Regions from separate parts of the Streptomyces sp. NPDC048248 genome, predicted to be linked through region 1. Evidence: riboswitches for the same ligand, from Rfam matches in the RefSeq annotation. Region 1 holds a riboswitch; each other region holds the start of a gene.

What was found. Region 1 has a riboswitch for cyclic di-AMP ahead of ACGFZW_RS09215 (transglycosylase family protein). Riboswitches for the same ligand answer to the same signal wherever they lie in the genome.
Region 2: it holds a riboswitch for cyclic di-AMP, as region 1 does, so the genes downstream of both, ACGFZW_RS13685 (M23 family metallopeptidase) here and ACGFZW_RS09215 (transglycosylase family protein) in region 1, are expected to answer to the same signal.
Region 3: it holds a riboswitch for cyclic di-AMP, as region 1 does, so the genes downstream of both, ACGFZW_RS14200 (M23 family metallopeptidase) here and ACGFZW_RS09215 (transglycosylase family protein) in region 1, are expected to answer to the same signal.
Region 4: it holds a riboswitch for cyclic di-AMP, as region 1 does, so the genes downstream of both, ACGFZW_RS21055 (NlpC/P60 family protein) here and ACGFZW_RS09215 (transglycosylase family protein) in region 1, are expected to answer to the same signal.

What each region holds. Positions count from the first base shown of each region.
Region 1 covers NZ_JBICZL010000004.1:67,718-72,505, forward strand. Annotated here, with positions in the region: gene eno (phosphopyruvate hydratase) at 1-522, opposite strand, end outside; gene ACGFZW_RS09215 (transglycosylase family protein) at 1,021-1,665, opposite strand; cyclic di-AMP (ydaO/yuaA leader) riboswitch at 1,673-1,883, opposite strand; gene ACGFZW_RS09220 (transglycosylase family protein) at 2,094-3,125, opposite strand; gene ACGFZW_RS09225 (cytochrome P450) at 3,343-4,662, opposite strand.
Region 2 covers NZ_JBICZL010000005.1:513,045-517,832, reverse strand. Annotated here, with positions in the region: gene ACGFZW_RS13690 (aldo/keto reductase) at 1-609, opposite strand, end outside; gene ACGFZW_RS13685 (M23 family metallopeptidase) at 959-2,137, opposite strand; cyclic di-AMP (ydaO/yuaA leader) riboswitch at 2,149-2,292, opposite strand; gene ACGFZW_RS13680 (DUF2332 family protein) at 2,831-3,937, shown strand; gene ACGFZW_RS13675 (PP2C family protein-serine/threonine phosphatase) at 4,046-4,788, opposite strand, start outside.
Region 3 covers NZ_JBICZL010000006.1:115,379-120,166, forward strand. Annotated here, with positions in the region: gene ACGFZW_RS14190 (M16 family metallopeptidase) at 1-475, shown strand, start outside; gene ACGFZW_RS14195 (M16 family metallopeptidase) at 505-1,881, shown strand; cyclic di-AMP (ydaO/yuaA leader) riboswitch at 2,125-2,281, shown strand; gene ACGFZW_RS14200 (M23 family metallopeptidase) at 2,294-3,106, shown strand; gene ACGFZW_RS14205 (GntR family transcriptional regulator) at 3,314-4,003, shown strand; gene ACGFZW_RS14210 (HPr family phosphocarrier protein) at 4,467-4,748, opposite strand.
Region 4 covers NZ_JBICZL010000009.1:185,534-190,321, forward strand. Annotated here, with positions in the region: gene pcrA (DNA helicase PcrA) at 1-1,413, opposite strand, end outside; cyclic di-AMP (ydaO/yuaA leader) riboswitch at 1,863-2,049, shown strand; gene ACGFZW_RS21055 (NlpC/P60 family protein) at 2,057-3,208, shown strand; gene ACGFZW_RS21060 (hypothetical protein) at 3,394-3,747, opposite strand; gene ACGFZW_RS21065 (NlpC/P60 family protein) at 4,108-4,788, shown strand, end outside.

The sequences.
Region 1 (4,788 bases):
GGACTCCGCGCCGATGGGGGCGATCATGAATTCCTGGATGTCCACGTTGGAGTCGGCGTGCGATCCACCGTTGAGGATGTTCATCATCGGGACGGGCAGGACGTGCGCGTTCGGGCCACCGAGGTAGCGGAACAGCGGGAGGTCACTGGCCTCGGAGGCGGCGTGCGCGACGGCGAGGGAGACGCCGAGGATGGCGTTGGCGCCGAGGGAGCCCTTGTTGTCCGTGGCGTCCAGGTCGAACATCGCCTGGTCGATCAGACGCTGCTCGGTCGCGTCGTAGCCGACGAGCTCCGGGCCGATCTGCTCGATGACGGCCAGGACGGCCTTCTCCACGCCCTTGCCCATGTAGCGGCTCGGGTCGCCGTCACGGAGCTCGATGGCCTCGAAGGCACCGGTCGAGGCGCCGGACGGAACGGCGGCACGGCCCGTGCTGCCGTCGTCGAGGCCGACCTCGACCTCGACCGTGGGATTACCTCGCGAGTCGAGAATTTCGCGGGCTACGACGACGTCGATGGACGGCACGTTGTCTCCTTCATGGGTGTCTGGAGTTCTGCAGCACGAGCCTAACGGCCTTGGGCGCATCCGTTCGCCCTCGGCCCGCTCAGTGGGACGAAAAGAGGCCCAAAAGCCCAGCTCATGGGAGGTTTCACCGCTTTGTTCGCAGAGCGGGAAAAGTTGCCGGACGATGCTGGTCAGGACCGCCTGCCGGGGCCGGGTACGCGCCCTGGCCCGCGACACGCGTTCGGGCCGTCGACACGGAGAAGCCCCGCCGCGGCGCGATGGGGGATGGCGCGCCGCGGCGGGGCGGTCTCACACACGAGCGTGTGGAGCGGAGGAGCAAACGCGGTGGACGCGGGGGACGCGAGTGGGGAGGAGCGGTCCGTCCCCGGTTCACACCGGCTGCCCGGCCTCGGACCCCGCGACGGCCGGGGCGGGCGGATCGTGCGTACCGCCGTACGCACGGACCGCCCGGCCGGCCGGAGGCGGTGAGGTCCTCGGCGCCCCTGTGCGGGGGTCGGCTCAGACGTCGAGCTTCTGGCCGGGGATGATCAGGTTCGGGTTGCCGCCGATGACGGACTTGTTGTCCGCGTAGAGCGCCTTCCAGGTGGTGCCGTGCGCCTTGGCGATCTTGGCGAGGGTGTCGCCCGCCTTGACGGTGTAGTTGCCGGAGCCGTTGGACTTCGGGGCCGGCTTCGACTTCTCGGGCGCGGGGGCCGGGGCCTGCTTCTCGGCCTTCTCGCCGGTGTTGCCCTGCGGGGCGTCGCCGGAGGTGTCGAGGTCGGGGGAGGGGCCACCGGCGGTCAGGTTGCCGGCGCCGGCGCAGGACCAGGCACCGGGGCCCTGGATGGCGAGCAGCTTCTCGGCGGCGGCTATCTGCTGGCTCTTGGTGGCCAGGTCGGCGCGCGCCGCGTACTGGGTGCCACCGGCGGCGGCCCAGCTGGAGTTGGAGAACTGCAGGCCGCCGTAGTAGCCGTTGCCGGTGTTGATCGACCAGTTGCCACCGGACTCGCACTGGGCGACGGCGTCCCAGGTCTCGACGGACGCGGCGGAGGCGGAGGAGGCGCCCATGAGCGGGACGGCCACGGCAGCACCGGCGACACCGGCGAGGGTGACGACGCGGACGGCCTTGGAGGGACGACGGTGCTTGCCCTTGTTGTTCAGCATGGTTCGTTCGTTTCCTCACCGACGCCTGCGAGGTGAGCTGTCGGGTTCGGGCCATGTGAGTTGCCCGGCCGCGTGTACATGACACACGACTTCACCCCAAGCCGGTTGACCCGCTTTCACGGGTGGGGCCGGCGCTTACCTTGGGTCCCCCGCTCCTGCCTTCGGCGCTTGCGCGTCGACCGCCTTCGACCACCGGCAGGATTCGGCGTGTGATCGAAGGGCCCGCTTTGGCGAGCGGTCCTGACCGTAAGCAGGAACCCCCTTGGTGTTCAAACCCCACCATCTGAACCAAGTTGACCGTTTTTGATCATAGGGTGCACCCATTTCTGCAGGTGGACCCATGTTTGGGATTGGCGCACGAGCCGGATGCCGCACCCAGGAACGAGAGCCTTGTCTCACTTTCCCAAAAGGGTGCGAAGGGGAGCGAATTACCCTGCGATGTGCCCGAGATCGAGGATCTGGCCCGGCTTGATCAGGTCCGCGTCGGCGCCGACGACGTCCTCGTTGCGGTCGTAGAGTGCGGGCCACCCACCGGGCACCTCACGGGCCTCAGCGATGGCTGACAGGCTGTCACCGGCGCGCACGGTGTAGTCGCCGCCGGCCGGACCGGTCTGGTGCGCGTCACCGTCACGGGAGGCGTGCCGGCCCGACGACCGGCCGCCGTCGTCCGCCTCGCCCGCGCCCTCGCCGCTCTCCTCGGCGCCGCCGCGGTGCCTGCCCGTGCCGGGCGTCCGATCCTTCGCGGAGTCGCCGCCTGCGGACGCGTCATCCGGCACGTCCGTCCCGTCGGTGCGGTTGCCGCCCTCGTCCGGGCCGTCGGCACGGGAGGGGTCATCGGAACGGGAGGGGTCGTCGCCCCGGTCGTCCGACGTCGGGGAGTCGGACGACTCGGAATCCGCGGGCCCGGACGGCTCGGCGGAATCCGACGCGTCAGGGGAAGGTGTCGCCTCGGAGGGCTTGTCGTCCTCGGACGGGGCGGAGCCGTCGTCGTCGGACGGGTCGGACGAGCCGGAGCCGTCGGACGGGTCCAGAAGGTCCGGGTCGAGGAGGCTCACGCCGCCCGGGTCGACCTCGGGTGACGAGCCGTCCGCGGTCAGCCCGGCGTTCACCGCACAGCTGGGCCAGGCGTCGGGTCCGCGGTCGTCCAGGATCGCCTCGGCCACGGATATCTGCTGGGAGCGGCTGGCGAGGTCGGGGCGCGAGGCGTAGTCAGCGCCGCCGTACTCGTCCCACATGTCCTGGGTCAGTTGCAGGCCGCCGTAGAAGCCGTTGCCCGAGGCCGCGCTCCACATCCCGCCGCTCTCGCACTGCGCGACGCGGTCCCAGGTCGCGGTGTCGGCGGCGTGTGCGCCACTCGCCCCGAGCAGCGGCAGGGCGATACCGGCGCCGGTGACCCCCGCCGTGACAAAGATGGCCGGTGCTTGACGGGGGCGCCGGTGTCGGCCGTTCCCGGAACGCATGCGGTTGCCTTTCGCGCGGCGGTGGAGTTGTCCGATCGTCGGCCGCGCCCGGCACACCAATACATCCGGTGCACCAGGTTTGACTTCCGCCGATCGGGTGAAGCTCTTCGGTTCGGTCGAAAGGTAGCCGGGGTCACGGGTAGTCACAAGCCGGTGTAGTGGAGATCACGTAAAGGTCACACAGGTGACGGAGCGTCAATTCTGGACCCGTCCCCGGTCAGGGCCGCGGAGGCGTGAACTCCACCGGAAGCGAGCGCAGTCCGCGCATGATGAGACCGCCGCGCCAGCGCAAATCATCAGGTTCCGCCGCAAGCCGGATGTCCGGCAGCCGGGTCAGCAGCGTCGCGAGGGCGGTCTGCCCTTCGAGCCGGGCCAGCGGGGCACCCAGGCAGTAGTGGATGCCGTGCCCGTATCCCAGGTGCTGGTTGTCGCGCCGGGTGAGGTCGAGGGTGTCCGGCTCGGGGAACCGCTCCGGGTCGCGATCCGCCGCGGCCAGCACCACCAGGACGGGGTCGCCCTCGGCGATGCGCTGCCCGCCCAGCGTCAGCTCCTGCGTCGCGAACCGCCACGTCGCCAGCTCGACCGGACCGTCGTAGCGCAGCAGCTCCTCGATGCCGGTGGCGAGCAGCTCGGTGTCCCCCGCCTCCATCGACTTCTGCAGCAGTTCCCGCTGCGCGGGGTTGCGCAGCAGTGCGTAGGTGCCGTTGCCGATGAGGTTGACGGTGGTCTCGAAGCCGGCGAAGAGCAGGATGAAGGCCATCGCCGCGACCTCGTTCTCACTGAGGTGCTCACCGTGGTCGGAGGCGCGGATCAGGCCGGAGATCAGGTCCTCGTCCGCCTCGTCGCCGAGGGACTCGCGCTTGCGGTGGATCAGTTCGGCGAGATAGCCGCGCATCTTCTTCACCGACCTGGCGACCCCGCCGCGCGGGCCGCCGCCGTGCCGGATCATCATCCCCGCCCAGTCCCGGAAGTCGTCCTGGTCCTCGCGCGGGACGCCGAGCAGATCGCAGATCGCGTAGATCGGGAGCGGGAAGGCGAACTCGTGGATGAGGTCCGCCGCTCCGGTCTCCGCGCCCGGCTGCTTGGCGATCATGGCGTCGATGAGGGAGTCGGTCAGCTCCTGCACCCGGGGGGCGAAGGCCGCGACCCGGCGCGGGGTGAACGCCTTCGCCACCAGGCGGCGGAGCCGGGTGTGGTCCGGGGGGTCGATGTTGAGCAGATGCGTCATCAGGTTGGCGCTGCGCTCCCCCGGGATGCCGACCTTGCCCTTGCCGTGCGCGGCCTCGCTGTGGTGCCGGGGGTTCTTGGAGAGCCGGGCGTCGGCGAGTGCCTGCCGGGCGTCGGTGTAGCGGGTCACCAGCCAGGCATCGACGCCGCTGGGCAGTGCGGTCCTGTGCACCGGCGCGTGGGTGCGCAGCCAGGCGTACGCGGGGTAGGGGTCGGAGGCGAACTCCCAGGTGAACAGCTCGGGGGCGAGCGGAGCCGCGGAGCCTGCCGGGCAGCTCGCGGGGGCGTCGGCGGGGGTGGCGTCGGGCATGTCGGGCACCCACCGACCGTAACCGGTGGGCGTGCACCGGCGCGCCCGCGGAGTCACGTGTGCGCCGGGGGGTGCGCTGGGACCGGCACGCGCGCAGCGCGGTCCGCCGGGCGGGATCTGCTCGCC
Region 2 (4,788 bases), on a different contig from region 1:
GCCGTTGCGGGCGGCGACGTCGGCGAGTTCGCCCTCGTAGGTGTCGCGGGAGACCAGGTTGTAGTGCGGCTGCAGGGCGACGTACCGGGCGAGGCCCTCGCTCGTGGAGAAGGCCAGGGACTCCTCCAGGCGCCGCGCGGAGATGTTGGACGCGGCGATCTCGCGGACCTTGCCGGCCCGTACGAGGTCGTCGAGGGCGGTCAGGAACTCCGAGACCTCGACCGACTCGTCGTCGTAGTGGGTGTAGTAGAGGTCGATGTAGTCGGTGCGCAGCCGGGTCAGGGACTCGTCGACGGCGCCCTTGATGGTGGGGGCGGACAGGCCCTTGAAGTCGGGGTGCGCGCCGACCTTGGTGGCGATGACGACGTCCTCGCGATTGCCGCGCGCTGCCAGCCAGTTGCCGATGACGGTCTCGGACTCGCCGCCCTTGTTGCCCGGCACCCAGGCCGAGTAGACGTCTGCGGTGTCGATGAAGTTGCCGCCGCCCGCCACGTACGCGTCGAGCACGGCGAAGGACTCGGCTTCGTCCGCCGTCCAGCCGAAGACATTGCCGCCGAGGGACAGGGGGGAGACGGAGAGCGAGCCGAGGCTCTTGTGTGTCGCGGTCATGCGTGGTTGCAGCGTCGGTTCGGAGAGGAAAATTCCCCCGCCGGCAGGGCGATCCCGAGCGCAGCCCCCGCAAGGCAGTCCATCGGCGCGGTCGCACGCGGGCTTCCGCTACGGTCCTGCGACTCCCCGGCTGCGATCTTCGCTCGGCCCTCGCTGTTCGCCCACCCGCCGGGCACCGCTGCCCACTTCGTCGACAGGGCCCCTTTCCGAAGCTCCCCCCCCCGCCCGCGCATCGCAGAAGCCGCGCCCCTCAGGGACGCGGCCTCCGGCACAGCGGCTCGCACGGCTACCGGGGTGAACCACCGGCCGGTTCGCCGGGGCTCCCCGCTGCTGCCGCCTCACGCGCCTCTCAGACACTCACCCCGTGGCCGCGCAGCCACGTCATCGGGTCGATCGGGTCGCCGGCGCCCGGGCGGACCTCCAGGTGGAGGTGGGGGCCGGTGACGTTGCCTGTGGCGCCGACGCGGCCGATGACGTCACCGGCCTTGACCTCGCCGGAGGTCTTCACCATGGACGACAGGTGGCAGAACCAGAGTTCGGTGCCGTCGTCCATGGTGAGGACGATGCGGTAGCCGTACGCACCGGCCCAGCCGGCCTGGGTGATGGTGCCGGAGTGCACGGCCTTGACGAGAGTGCCGGTCGGTGCGGCGAAGTCCTGGCCGGTGTGATCGGCGGACCAGCGGTCGCCGGCCTGCCCGAAGCTCGCGGTGAGGGTGTATGAGGAGACGGGGGCGATGAAGCTCCGCGCCAGCTTGGCGAGGCGCTCCGCCTCGGCCTTCTTGCTGGCGGCCTCCGCCGCCTCGCGTTTGGCCTCCAGCTCCGCCGCCTTCTTGGCAGCGGCAGCCTTCTCGGCCTCCTTCTGGTGGTCGGCCGCGTCCTCCTCGGCCTTCTCGACGGCCGCGTCCTGGGCGGCATCGCGCGCTTGCTGCTCGCCGGCACCCTGCTGGGCGTCGGCCTGCTGCAGGATGCGGTTGCGCAGTGCCTCGCCCGCGTCCTTGCCCTGGGAGGCGAGGGGGGCGCCGGCGACCGCGGAGTCCGCGCCACCCGCGGCCGATGCGGCAGAACCGGAGTCCTGGTCCGCGTCGGATATGAGGCCACCGATGCCGGGGAGCGACTTGGCGTCCGGCAGCTTCTCGGAGAGGTCGTCGGCCATGCCGCTGACGTCCGGCATCGAGATCGGGACCGGCGGCCGGCCCTCGGCCGTGGCCATCCCGCCGGCGCCGACCGCGGCGATCACGCCGACGCCCAGGACGGTGCTGCTGCGGGCGAGTCCGCCGCCGCGCTGTCTGGCCACCCGGTGCTTGCCGCGGACGGGGCGGATGGACTCCTCGGTGGGATTCCACTCCTCCCATTCCCCGTCGCCGTCACGGTCGGCGGGAGGGAATCCGAATCCGGAGTCCCGGACGTCGAGGGGACCTCGGCCGTCAGGGGATCCCGGGCCGTGGAGGGGACCCGGCCCGTCGAAGACGCTCCGGTCATCGAGGTCGTAGGCGGACGGAACCTCGGGGGCAGGCCTGTTGGACGCCACGGGGGCGCACTCCTTTCCTTCCTTCTCGCCTACCGGGTTAGCTGACGGGTTCGGAGCAGGAAGGTCTCCTACGGGCACCCTCTGGCGAGAGCGTCCGATTCACCCCAAGGTGGTGGTTCCCCGGTTCCCTTGGTGCAGTTCGGTGCGTTTCGGTGCGCCTTCGGCGAGCTCGGCAGGGCCGGTGTGTTCCGCGGCTCCGGCCGACGGCTTCGGGCCTTCGGCGCGACTCGGCGGTCTTCGGTGCACCGGAGCAGGTCGTGCGGCCGACCGGTACGAGGTGCGGTGGCGGCGTGCGCGATGTGCAGAAGGTGCGTGAAGTGCGGGAGTTGCGTGAAGTTCGGAGCGAGACTGGAGATACGGAGGGTGCGGCATTGCTGGGAGTGCTGGAGGTGCGGGAGTGCGTGAAGTGCGCTTACGGGATTCGGCGTCGGCGCGCGGTGCCGCCACTTGCGACGGCTGGGACGACCGCGCTGCGTTATCGGACAGTAATAGAGATGGCCACTGAATTCCAAGCGTTCCCGGGAATCCGTATGTGCTCCGTAGGACCTTTGGCTTGGACTTTTTCACCCATGGGTGCCCCAATCCGGGCGAGTTGATCGCTCCGCTCCAAACGATCTCGCGACGATCGTGCGCCAGTCGTTATGCGGAGGGGTGCCCGCCCCTCACGGAGCGTGAGAGCAGTAACGTCGGATCATGGTCGTCAACGTCGTCAACAGCGCGCAGACAGTGGCCGATCGATACCGGGAGTTCTCCTGGCAGCAGGCGCGGGGGCAGTCCGACGCCCACGAGGAGCTGACCGCGCGGATCAGTCAGGACGCCGAGTTCTGCGACGTGCTCGCGGGTTCGCTGCCCGCCGGGAACAAGCAGCAGCCCAATCTCCTCCTCGCCGCCGTCCGCTATCTCGACGGTCCGCACGCCGAACAGGGCCCGCACGGTGAGGCCGCGTACGGGCGCTGGCGGGAGTGGACGATCCGGCACTGGGACGAGGTCCGCGCGGTGATCATGCAGCGCGCCACCCAGACCAACGAGCCTGCCCGCTGCGCCACCCTGCTTCCGCTGCTCGCCCGGCTGCCACAGCCGCTGGCGCTCCTGGAGGTCGGTACGTCGGCCGGGCTGTGTCTGCACCCCGATCGCTACCGCTACCGCTACGAGGGCGGTACCGAGGGACGCGGCCACGGCACCCAGGAGATGGGCGCCCCGGGGAGCCCGGTGACGTTCACCTGCCGTACGAGCCGGGCGACGCCCCCGCCGGCGGACGGTCCGCCCGCGCCCACCTCCCTGCCGGAGATCGTCTGGCGTGCGGGCATCGATCTGGACCCGCTCGACCCGATCGCCCGGCCCGACGACCATCGCTGGCTGCAGGCCCTGATCTGGCCCGGCCAGCGGGCGCGTGCGGACCGGCTCGCGGCCGCCGTCGAAGCGGTACGGGACGCGCCCCGCCCCGCTATCGTCCGCGGGGATCTGGTCGACGAGCTGCCGGCGCTGGCCGCCGCGGCCCCGCGGGAGGCGACGCTGGTCATCTTCCACAGCACCGTGCTGATGTATCTGCCGCCGGCCCGCCGTGCGGAGTTCGCCCGGCTCGTACGGTCCGTCCTCGCCGAGCGGGGTGGCCCCGGGCACTGGATCTCCAACGAGCACCACACCGAGCTGCCCTGGATCACCGACCCGGCGCACGACGCGCTGCCCCCCGAGTACGCACACCTGCTGACGCTCTCGCTGAACGAGCAACCGGTCGCCCTCACCGGACCGCACGGCCAGATCCTGCACTGGCTCCGGGAACCCGACCTCGGGGCCCGCTGACCGCCCTGCCCGGACGAAGGGGCCCGAGGGCGGCGGAGCCCCGTAGCGGCCCGAAGGCCGCCGAGCCCGAAGGAGGGTACGGAGCCGCGGGCAAGGGAGCCGCCGCCGCTAGACCCCCAGCGGCCGCTGCACCGCGAGCAGCGCCATGTCGTCGGCGGGCGCCCCTCCCGTGTGCCGCGCGACGTCCTTCACCAGCAGGTCGAGGAGGTCCGCCGGGCCGTTGAAATGACGGCCGCGCAGCCTGGCCGACGGGTCGTAGAACCGATTGGCGAGGTTGCGGGCCTCGGTCACCCCGTCGGTGAAAAGCAGCAGCAGCGAACCGGCCGGGAAGAACGTCTCGTCCGCCCGGTCCGGCCACCCCGCCACCTCGCTCATCCCCAGCGGCAGCGCCGGCGCCGAAGGGGCCAGTTCCAGCAGGCCGCCGTCCGGGGCGAGCAGCAGCGGGGGCGGGTGGCCGCGGTTGAGGACGCGCAGCACGGCTCGCTCCTTGGAAGGGACCTCCGCCAGGACGGCCGTGGTGAACCCCTCGAACTGGTCGAGCCCGTCGCGTCTCCTGCCCTCGCGCTGCAGTGCCCGCTCCAGTCGGCCCGCCACCGCCTCCAACGAGGTCTCCTGCTCCGCCGCCTCCCGGAAGGCGCCGATGACGATCGCCGCGGCCTCCACCGCCTCCAGCCCCTTGCCGCGCACATCGCCGACGATCAGCCGGACGCCGTGCGGGGTGTCCTGCACGGCGTAGAGATCGCCCCCGATCCTGGCGTCCGCCCGCGCCCCCACGTAGCGCGCGGCGACCGCGAGGCCGCCGATCCGGTCCGCGGGCGTCGGCAGTACGGCCCGCTGGGCGGCCTCGGAGA
Region 3 (4,788 bases), on a different contig from region 1:
CTACAACCGCCTGGTGCGCCGTGACCGCAGCGCCGTCGCGGCCGGCTTCGGGCTGCTGCGGCTGGCCGGCGCGCCGTCGCTCGGCTGGCTGGACGTCAAGACGTCCGGTGGGGTTGAGGTCCCGGACATCGAGCGTGCGGTCGACGAGGAGCTGGCCCGGTTCGCCGCCGAGGGGCCGACCCCGGAGGAGATGGAGCGTGCGCAGGCCCAGTTGGAGCGCGAGTGGCTGGACCGCCTCGCGACGGTCAGCGGCCGCGCCGACGAACTCTGCCGGTTCGCCGTCCTGTTCGGCGACCCGCAGCTCGCGCTGACCGCCGTGCAGCGCGTCCTGGAGATCACCCCGCAGGAAGTGCAGGCGGTGGCCAAGGCTCGGCTGCGTCCCGACAACCGCGCGGTGCTCGTGTACGAGCCCACCGAGCCGGCCGACGCGGCCGCCGGCACCGCTGAGAACGACGACGAGGAGGCGGCCCAGTGAGCGACGCCGTGACCAGCGCAGATTCCACCATGACCAGCATGGAGTTCCACCCCAGGCCGCAGGGTGGCGCGCCCCGGCCGTGGGCCTTCCCGGCACCGGACCGCGGCCAACTGCCCAACGGGCTCACCCTCCTGACCAGCCACCGCCCCGGTCAGCAGGTCGTCGCCGTCGAGATCAACCTCGTCGCGCCCCTGGAGGCCGAGCCCGAGGGCCTGGACGGCGTCGCCACGATCATGGCCCGCGCGCTGTCCGAGGGCACCGACAAGCACGACGCCGAGGAGTTCGCGGCCGAGCTGGAGCGCTGCGGCGCCACCATGGACGCGCACGCCGACCACCCCGGTCTGCGGGTCTCCCTCGAAGTGCCGGCGTCGCGGCTGGACCACGCCCTCGGCCTGCTCGCCGACGCGCTGCGCGCGCCCGCCTTCCCGGACAGCGAGATCGAGCGGCTGGTGCGCAACCGCCTCGACGAGATCCCGCACGAGCTCGCCAACCCCGCCCGGCGGGCCGCGATGGCCCTGTCCAAGGAACTGTTCCCGGCGACCTCCCGGATGTCGCGGCCCCGCCAGGGCACCGAGGAGACCGTCGAGCGGATCGACGCCGCGGCCGTGCGAGCCTTCTACGCGGCGCATGTACGGCCCGCGACGGCCACCGCCGTCATCGTCGGTGACTTCACCGGCATCGACCTGGACGCGTCGCTCGCCGGCACCCTCGGCGCCTGGACGGGTTCGACCGCCGAGCCGGTGAAGGCCTCGCCGATCACCGCGGACGACACCGGCCGCGTGGTGATCGTGGACCGCCCCGGCGCCGTCCAGACGCAGCTGCTCATCGGCCGCATCGGTGCCGACCGGCACGACCGGGTCTGGCCCGCGCAGGTCCTCGGCACGTACTGCCTGGGCGGCACCCTCACCTCCCGCCTGGACCGCGTCCTGCGCGAGGAGAAGGGCTACACGTACGGGGTGCGTGCGTTCGGCCAGGTGCTGCGCTCCACCGCGGACGGCAGCGGCGCCGCGATGCTCGCCATCAGCGGCTCGGTCGACACCGCCTCCACCGGCCCGGCGCTGGAGGACCTGTGGAAGGTGCTCCGCACCGTGGCGGCGGAGGGACTCACGGACGCCGAGCGCGATGTCGCCGTGCAGAACCTCGTGGGGGTCGCGCCGCTGAAGTACGAGACGGCTGCCGCCGTCGCGGGCACCCTCGCCGACCAGGTCGAGCAGCATCTGCCGGACGACTTCCAGGCGCAGCTGTACGCGCGGCTGGCCGAGACCGGCACGGTCGAGGCGACCGCCGCGGTGGTGAACGCCTTCCCCGGGGACCGGCTGGTGACGATCCTGGTGGGCGACGCCGCGCAGATCGCCGAGCCCGTCAAGGCACTGGGCATCGGTGAGGTGAAGGTCGTCGGCGGCTGACCTGCCGTTGGTGACACCGCGGCGGTCCGGCGGGGGCCGGTGACCGTCGCTCATATGGCATGAAAAGGGATCCCGTGACGCTCGCTCGTCACGGGATCACCTTTATGTCCGGATTGTTGTGGCTGGTTGCGTGGTGCCCCTGTGGCGTGCCGCACAAAGTGCCGGTTCTGTTTGCCGATTGAAAGATGTCCCGTTTAGCGTCAGTCCGGCTGTTCGTCAGAAGTACGCCGCAACCGTGGCACCGGGCAGTCATCGCCGAGTCCCCGTACGGCGCGAGCCAGGGGAGCCGGGGACCCACATGTCCCCTGGGGTGAATCGGATCCCTCCTCGGAGGGGGCCGTAGGAGACCTTCCTGCTCCGAACCCGTCAGCTAACCCGGTAGGCGAGAAGGAAGGAAAGGACAAGCCAGCACATGGCGTTCACCCGTGCCACCGGGAAGCATCGTGGTGCGAGCCGCACTGCTCGCACGACCCGCAAAATCGCCGGCATAGCCACCCTCACCGCCACCGGCGTCGTCGCCTCCGTGGCCTCGCCGGCGCTGGCCGCCACGGACGCGGCCCCCACCCAGGGCACCGGCCTGCAGCAGGCCGTCGTGGCCGGCGACCAACTCGCCGGCCGCATCGCCGCCCAGGCCGACGCCCAGCAGGCGGCCGCCGAGGCCGCCGCCGCGAAGGCCAAGGCCGAGGCCCTGGCCGAGAAGGTGGCCGAGGAGGCCAAGCAGCGCGCCGAGGAAGCCAAGAAGAAGGCCGAGGCGAAGGCCAAGGCGGAGCGCGAGGCCAAGGAGCGCGCCGCGCGCGAGGCGGAGCGCAAGCGCCTCAACGCCTTCGTCGCGCCCGTCGAGGGCTCCTACGTCTCCACCCCGTACAAAGCCACCAGCGGTCTGTGGTCCTCCGGCAGCCACTCCGGCATCGACTTCCACGCCGCCTCGGGCAGCTCGGTGCACGCCGTGGGCCGTGGCACCGTCGTCGAGGCCGGCTGGGGCGGCGCGTACGGCAACAACATCGTGATCAAGATGAACGACGGCACGTACACCCAGTACGGCCACTTGTCGTCGCTGGGCGTCTCGGTCGGCCAGACCGTCACCCCCGGCCAGCAGATCGGCCTCTCCGGCGCCACCGGCAACGTCACCGGGCCGCACCTGCACTTCGAGGCCCGCACCGGCCCCGACTACGGCTCGGACATCGACCCGATCGCCTACCTCCGCGGCCACGGCGTCAACGTCTGACGCGTACGGCACCGCAGCCTCTCCGAAGCCCCGGCCACGGCCGGGGCTTCGGCGTTATCGGTGCACGCCGCTCACCGGACAGGCCGATGGCCAAAAAATATCCATGAATACCCGAAGCCCGTCGGAAAACCCGTCCCGGTCGAATAGAGTCACGGAAATGTCGCCGATCGGCGGCGTTTCCAGGGGATTACGGCGGAGGCACGGACGATGCGAGGCCATATTTCCGCGCAGGCGGTATGCACGGCGATTCGCGACGACATCGTCTCCGGTGTGCTCGCGCCGGGGAGCAGGCTGATCGAGGACATCCTGGCGGCCCGTTACGGCGTCTCCAGGGTCCCCGTCCGGGAGGCGCTGCGGACCTTGCAGTCCGAGGGGTTCGTCACCACCCGGCATCATGCGGGCGCCTGCGTCGCCGAGCCGACCGAGCAGGAGGCCGCCGATCTGCTGGACATCCGCGCCCTGTTGGAGCCCCTGGGCGCCGCCCGCGCGGCCACCCGCCGCAGTCCCGCCCACCTCAAGGTGCTGCGCGGCCTCGTCCGGCTGGGCCGGGAGCGCGCCCGCCACGGCCACCCCGCGGACCTGCGTCAACTGGACGGCTGGTTCCACGAAACCCTCGCCCAGGCGGCCGGCAGCCCCAGCTTGACGGCGCTGCTCACACAGCTGCGGCGCAAGATCGAGTGGATGTACGTCGTGGAACTGCCCGTCCGAGTCGCCGAGTCGTGGGACGAGCACGGCGCGGTGTTGGACGCGGTGGCCCGGGGTGACGCCGAGCGCGCCCGCGTCTTGATGGCCGCTCATATCGAGCGGTCCCTGCCCGTGCACCGGCTGCGCAGGCCCGGCGCGGCCGAGGTGAGGAAGCCGAAACAGCCCGTCAACACGGCGCGCGCCCGACATTAACAAAGGCCCTGTATACAAAGAAGGCGCGTAATGCGTTGCGCACGGGGAAACGGCGGCCGGCATTCGGCTTGTTTTCTCACGGCCGGGCCCGGAATTCGGTGCACCGGATATTCGGCATGCCTGCGTGGCGGCGCCGAATTACCGTCGCAATGCCTTGGCATAATGCGCGGCGCTGATTATCCCGCGCCATTTTTCTGCCGGTTCCACCGAAGCTGACCGCCCGAACCTGGCCGCCGAGGCTCTTGGGTGCTTAACAGGGAACGCCCCGCTTCGCCGGGAGCTACGAGCTCCCGTCGGAGGCTTCGAGGCTTCTGCCGGCGCCGGCACGCCCCGGCAACGGGACTGTCCCGGAGACGGAACGGCCGAACGGCGAAAACGGCCCGGGCAACGAAAACGGCCCCGCCGTGGCGACCGTTGGCCGGTCGCCACGGCGGGGCCGTGGACGCTTGGGGTCCCCAGGGACTCAGACGGTCTCGGGGAGCTCCTCAAGGCCGTCCGCGACGAGCTTGGCCAGGCGGTCGAGCGCGGCGTCGGCGCCTTCGGCGTCGGAGGCCAGCACGATTTCCTCGCCACCCTCGGCGCCGAGGCCCAGGACCGCGAGCATGGAGGCGGCGTTGACCGGGTTGCCCTCGGCCTTGGCGATCGTCACCGGGACGCCGGCCGCGGTGGCGGCACGGACGAAGATCGACGCGGGACGGGCGTGCAGGCCCTCGGCCCATCCGACATTGACGCGGCGCTCAGCCATGGTGTTGCCCTTCAAGTCGTGACTGTTGTCTAGACCAGTC
Region 4 (4,788 bases), on a different contig from region 1:
CCGCAGATACGCGAGGACGTCGCGGACCTCCTTGCGCTCGTAGAAGCGCACGCCGCCGACGACCTTGTAGGGGAGCCCCACCCGGATGAAGATCTCTTCGAAGACACGGGACTGTGCGTTGGTGCGGTAGAAGATCGCGACGTCGCCGGCCTTGGCGTCGCCCGCGTCGGTGAGCCGGTCGATCTCGTCGGCGACGAACTGGGCCTCGTCGTGCTCGGTGTCGGCGACATAGCCGGTGATCTTGGGGCCGGCTCCGGCGTCCGTCCAGAGGTTCTTGGGGCGGCGGTTCTCGTTGCGCTCGATGACGGCGTTGGCGGCGCTGAGGATCGTCTGACTCGAGCGGTAGTTCTGCTCCAGCAGGATCGTCGTGGCGTCCGGGTAGTCCTCCTCGAACTGGAGGATGTTGCGGATCGTGGCGCCGCGGAAGGCGTAGATGGACTGGTCGGCGTCGCCGACGACGCACAGTTCGCCGGCGTCCTCCGCGGGGCCGACCAGTTCGCGTACGAGGGTGTACTGGGCGTGGTTGGTGTCCTGGTACTCGTCGACCAGCACGTGCCGGAAGCGGCGGCGGTAGTGGTCGGAGACATCCGGGAAGGCCTGGAGGAGGTTGACCGTCGTCATGATGATGTCGTCGAAGTCGAGGGCGTTGGCCTCGCGCAGGCGTGCTTGATACATCGAGTACGCCTCGGCGACGGACTTCTCGAACCCGTCGGCAGCCTGCTGGGCGAAGGTCTCCTCGTCGATGAGCTCGTTCTTGAGGTTGGAGACCTTGGCGCTGAAGGACTTGGGCGGGAAGCGCTTGGGGTCGAGATCGAGGTCCCGGCACACCAGCGCCATCAGCCGCTTGGAGTCGGCCGCGTCGTAGATCGAGAAGGAGGACGTGAAGCCCAGCTTCTTGCTCTCCCGGCGCAGGATCCGGACGCAGGCGCTGTGGAAGGTGGAGACCCACATGGCGTGGGCACGCGGGCCGACCAGCTCCTCGACGCGCTCCTTCATCTCGCCCGCGGCCTTGTTGGTGAAGGTGATGGCGAGGATCTGGCCCGGGTGCACACCGCGCGCGCCGAGCAGATGCGCGATGCGGTGCGTCAGGACGCGGGTCTTGCCGGAACCGGCGCCCGCGACGATCAGCAGCGGTCCGCCGGTGTGCGCCACGGCGGCCTTCTGCTGGTCGTTGAGTCCCTCCAGGAGGGCGTCCGGATCGACCGCGGGGCGCGCGGCGCCGTCGCGGTAGTAGAGGTCGCGCCCCGGGCCGATGGCGTGCGGGATCCCGCCGGGCACGTCGAAGCGGCCACCGAACAGGTCGGCGGGGATCTCCTCCTGTGCGGGACCGTCCTCGTCCTCGGGAGGCGGCGGGGGTTCCTCGCCCTTCGGGCCGAGGTCCGCCAGGAAGCTGTCGTCAAAGAGGCTGCTCATCGCCCACCGAGTCTAGGCGGCCCCACCGACAGCCCGCCCCGGAGTAGCCGATAGTGGGGTCCGAATCGGCCCGGGCGGCGCCGGAGGAGACCGGGAAGCGGCTGAACGGGAGCCGGTGACGGGTCGCGCAGGGGCCGAAATGGGACGGGCGGGGCCGTGGGGCGCCGAAACCGGGAGCCGGCGGGCGACGGGGACGGCGCCGGTTGTCGACGACGGGGCACCTCGGCCCGTTTCGTCACCGTCGTGCACCGGATCGTCACAGCCCGGAGCCATGGAGCGGGCCCTCGCCACCAGCACGAAGCCGACATCTGTCGCAACAACGCCTGGCACACGTTCAGGTCACGAAAAGGTTTCGGGCAAATCGAACATCAGCCTTCACAGGAGCCACACGAGTTGGCTACCGTGCTCGCTCGGGCAGCCCGCATCCCCGCAGACGACAGCGTCAGCACGGGCCGCCTCCGCCGAGTCCGGCCCTGCCACGAAGGCATCCGGAGCCGGGGACCCACCAGCACCACCGGGGTGAATCGATCGGCGCGGCCGCCCGAGGCGGACGCGGCGACCGTAGGGCAAGCCTTCCGTCAGCGACACCCGCCCGAACCCGACAGCTAACCCGGTAGGCGGTCCACGGAAGGAGTCGCCGGCCTTGGCGTCGCATCGCAAGCCGCGCACCCGCGTGCTCAGTTCGCCCGGAAGCCGCCGCACGGCAGCCGGGCTCACCACCGCCGCCCTCGCCTCGGTCACGCTGCTCTCGCAGTCCGCCGAAGCGGCGCCCCGGGCGCCCAAGCCCACCATCGAAGAGGTCAAGCAGAAGGTCGACGGCCTCTACCGCCAGGCCGAGGTCGCCACCCAGAAGTACAACGCCGCCAAGGAGAAGGCGGAGGAGCAGCGCGAGACCGTCGACAAGCTCCTCGACGCCGCCGCCAAGCGCGCGGAGCGGATGAACGAGTCCCGGCGCACGCTGGGCACGTTCGCGTCGGCCCAGTACCGCACCGGCGGCATGAACCCGACCGCGCAGCTGATGCTCGCGAAGGACCCGCAGCAGTTCGTCGACCGCAGCCACCTCATGGAGCGGCTGACCGGCCGGCAGAAGCAGGCGGTCACCGACTACCAGGAGCAGCAGGCCGAGGCCACCCGGCAGCGCGCGGAGGCGACCCGCAGTCTGGAGCGGCTGCAGGAGTCCCAGACGTCACTGAAGGAGTCCAAGCAGTCGGTCCAGGGCAAGCTGGCCGAGGCCCGGCAACTGCTGTCCCGGCTGACCGCCCAGGAGAAGGCGCGGCTGGCCGAGCTGGAGCGGAAGCGGGAGGCAGCGGCCGAGCGCAAGGCCGAGGAGCTGGCACGCAAGCAGGCGGAGGAGGAGCGCCGGCAGCGCGAGGAGCAGAAGCAGCCCGGCGACGGCACCTCGGACGGCTCGACCGGCGGCGGCAGCGACACCGGCGGTTCGTACTCGACCAAGGCCGACAAGGCGCTCGCCTTCGCCCGCGCACAGATGGGCAAGCCGTACGTCTGGGGCGCGACCGGCCCCACGTCCTACGACTGCTCGGGGCTGACCCAGGCGGCGTGGAAGGCGGCCGGGGTCGACCTGCCGCGCACGACCTGGGACCAGGTGAAGGTGGGCGAGCGGGTGGCCACCAAGGATCTTCAACCCGGTGACCTGGTCTTCTTCTACGACGACATCAGCCACGTCGGGATGTACATAGGCGGCGGCAAGATGATCCACGCACCGAAACCGGGCGCCAACGTCCGCGAGGAGTCGATCTACTACATGCCGATCTACGGGAGCGTCCGCCCGGCCTGACGCCGGCGCCGCTCTTCCAAGGCCACCCCCCACGGCCACCCCCCACACGCCACCGCGCGGTCACCGCCCCGGAAGTCCGAACCGGACTCCGGAGGCGGGGACCGCGCGGTGAGCCGTCTGCTGGGCCGTCCGCCGGACCTTGCGCGGATGACGCCGTGAGCGCGCGAGCGGCGTACGGGGCCGGATCAGGTCCAGAGCACCGCGATGAAGATGTTGGCGACCGTGAGCAGGCCGACCGCGCCGAACAGCGGCTTGGCGACGGTCTCCTCGTCCCTCTTGACGTAGACCAGCGCCAGGATCACCACCAGGACGGCCATCTTGATGCCGATCTTGATGTTGTTGAGGTCCTGGTCCTGCGCCTGGTTCAGGCCGACCAGCACGATGCCGGTGACCAGCATCGTCAGCGCGCCGTGCAGCATGGCCGGCACGAACCGGGCCCCGCCTGCGCTCATCGCCTTCATCTGGGTCAGGAAGCCGCCCAGCAGGGAGGCGATGCCGATGATGTGCAGGCCGACGAAGATATTGATTACTACGTCCATAGTGCTGGATCGTATCCGCCGCATAGCACGCGCCTTCGGGCAGGGCACCCCCGATCGCCGCATCGGTCAGGGCAGGCAGGCAGCCGACCGCAGCCACGGCGACCGGGCGGTCAGCTACGGACAATCGGCGGTCGAAAGCGAGCAATGCCGGGCAAGCGGGCTCGCCCCGGGGAGGCGCAGGTTTAGCGTCCTCCTCCAGGCGGTCGACTCCCCGCTGTCGCCGGTCTCCGCCCCGGCGACGCGTCGACCGCCCCGCCCGAAGGAATGGCGGCGGCCCGCTCCCCCTCTTCACGGGCCGCCGCCTGACCCACCGGATCCCGCCCGGACCACCCGGGCCACGCACGGCCCGAAGGGAAGGAAGTGACGGCCACAGTGGCGTCGCACCGCAGGACCAGGCACCACCCGCTCGCCCCGCTCGCCCTCACCGGCAGCACGGCGCGCGGCGCGCGCACCGCCCGTACGGCCACCGTTCTGGCCCTCGCCGGAGCCGCCACCGCCACCGCCTTCGACGGCACCGGCCAGGCCGCACCCGAACTCACCCCCGCCCAGGTGCAGGACCGGGTCGACACGCTGTACCAGGAGGCAGAGGTGGCGACACAGAAGTACAACGGCGCGAAGGAGCAGGCCGACGCCGCGCGCGAGGAACTGAGCGAACTCCAGGACGAGGCCGCGCGCAGGACGTTGAAACTGAACGCCGCGAAGGCCGGCCTGGGAACCATGGCCGCCGGCCAGTACCGCTCCGGTGGGATCGACCCCACCGTCCGCCTGCTGCTGTCCGCGGACCCCCAGCGCTACCTCGACGGCGCCACCGTCCTGGAGCGCGCCGGCAGCCACCAGGCGAACGCGGTGGCCGGTTACGCGCGCCGGCTCGGCAGCATCCGACAGGTCCGCGAGCGGGCGGAGGAAACCGCGGAACGGCTGGCCGACACCGAGGCCGCGCTGAAGAAGCACCGGGTGACGGTGGTGCGGAAGCTGGACTCCGCGGAGCGCCTGCTCGACCGGCTGACCGAGGAGCAGCGGCAGCGGATGGCGAACGAGGAC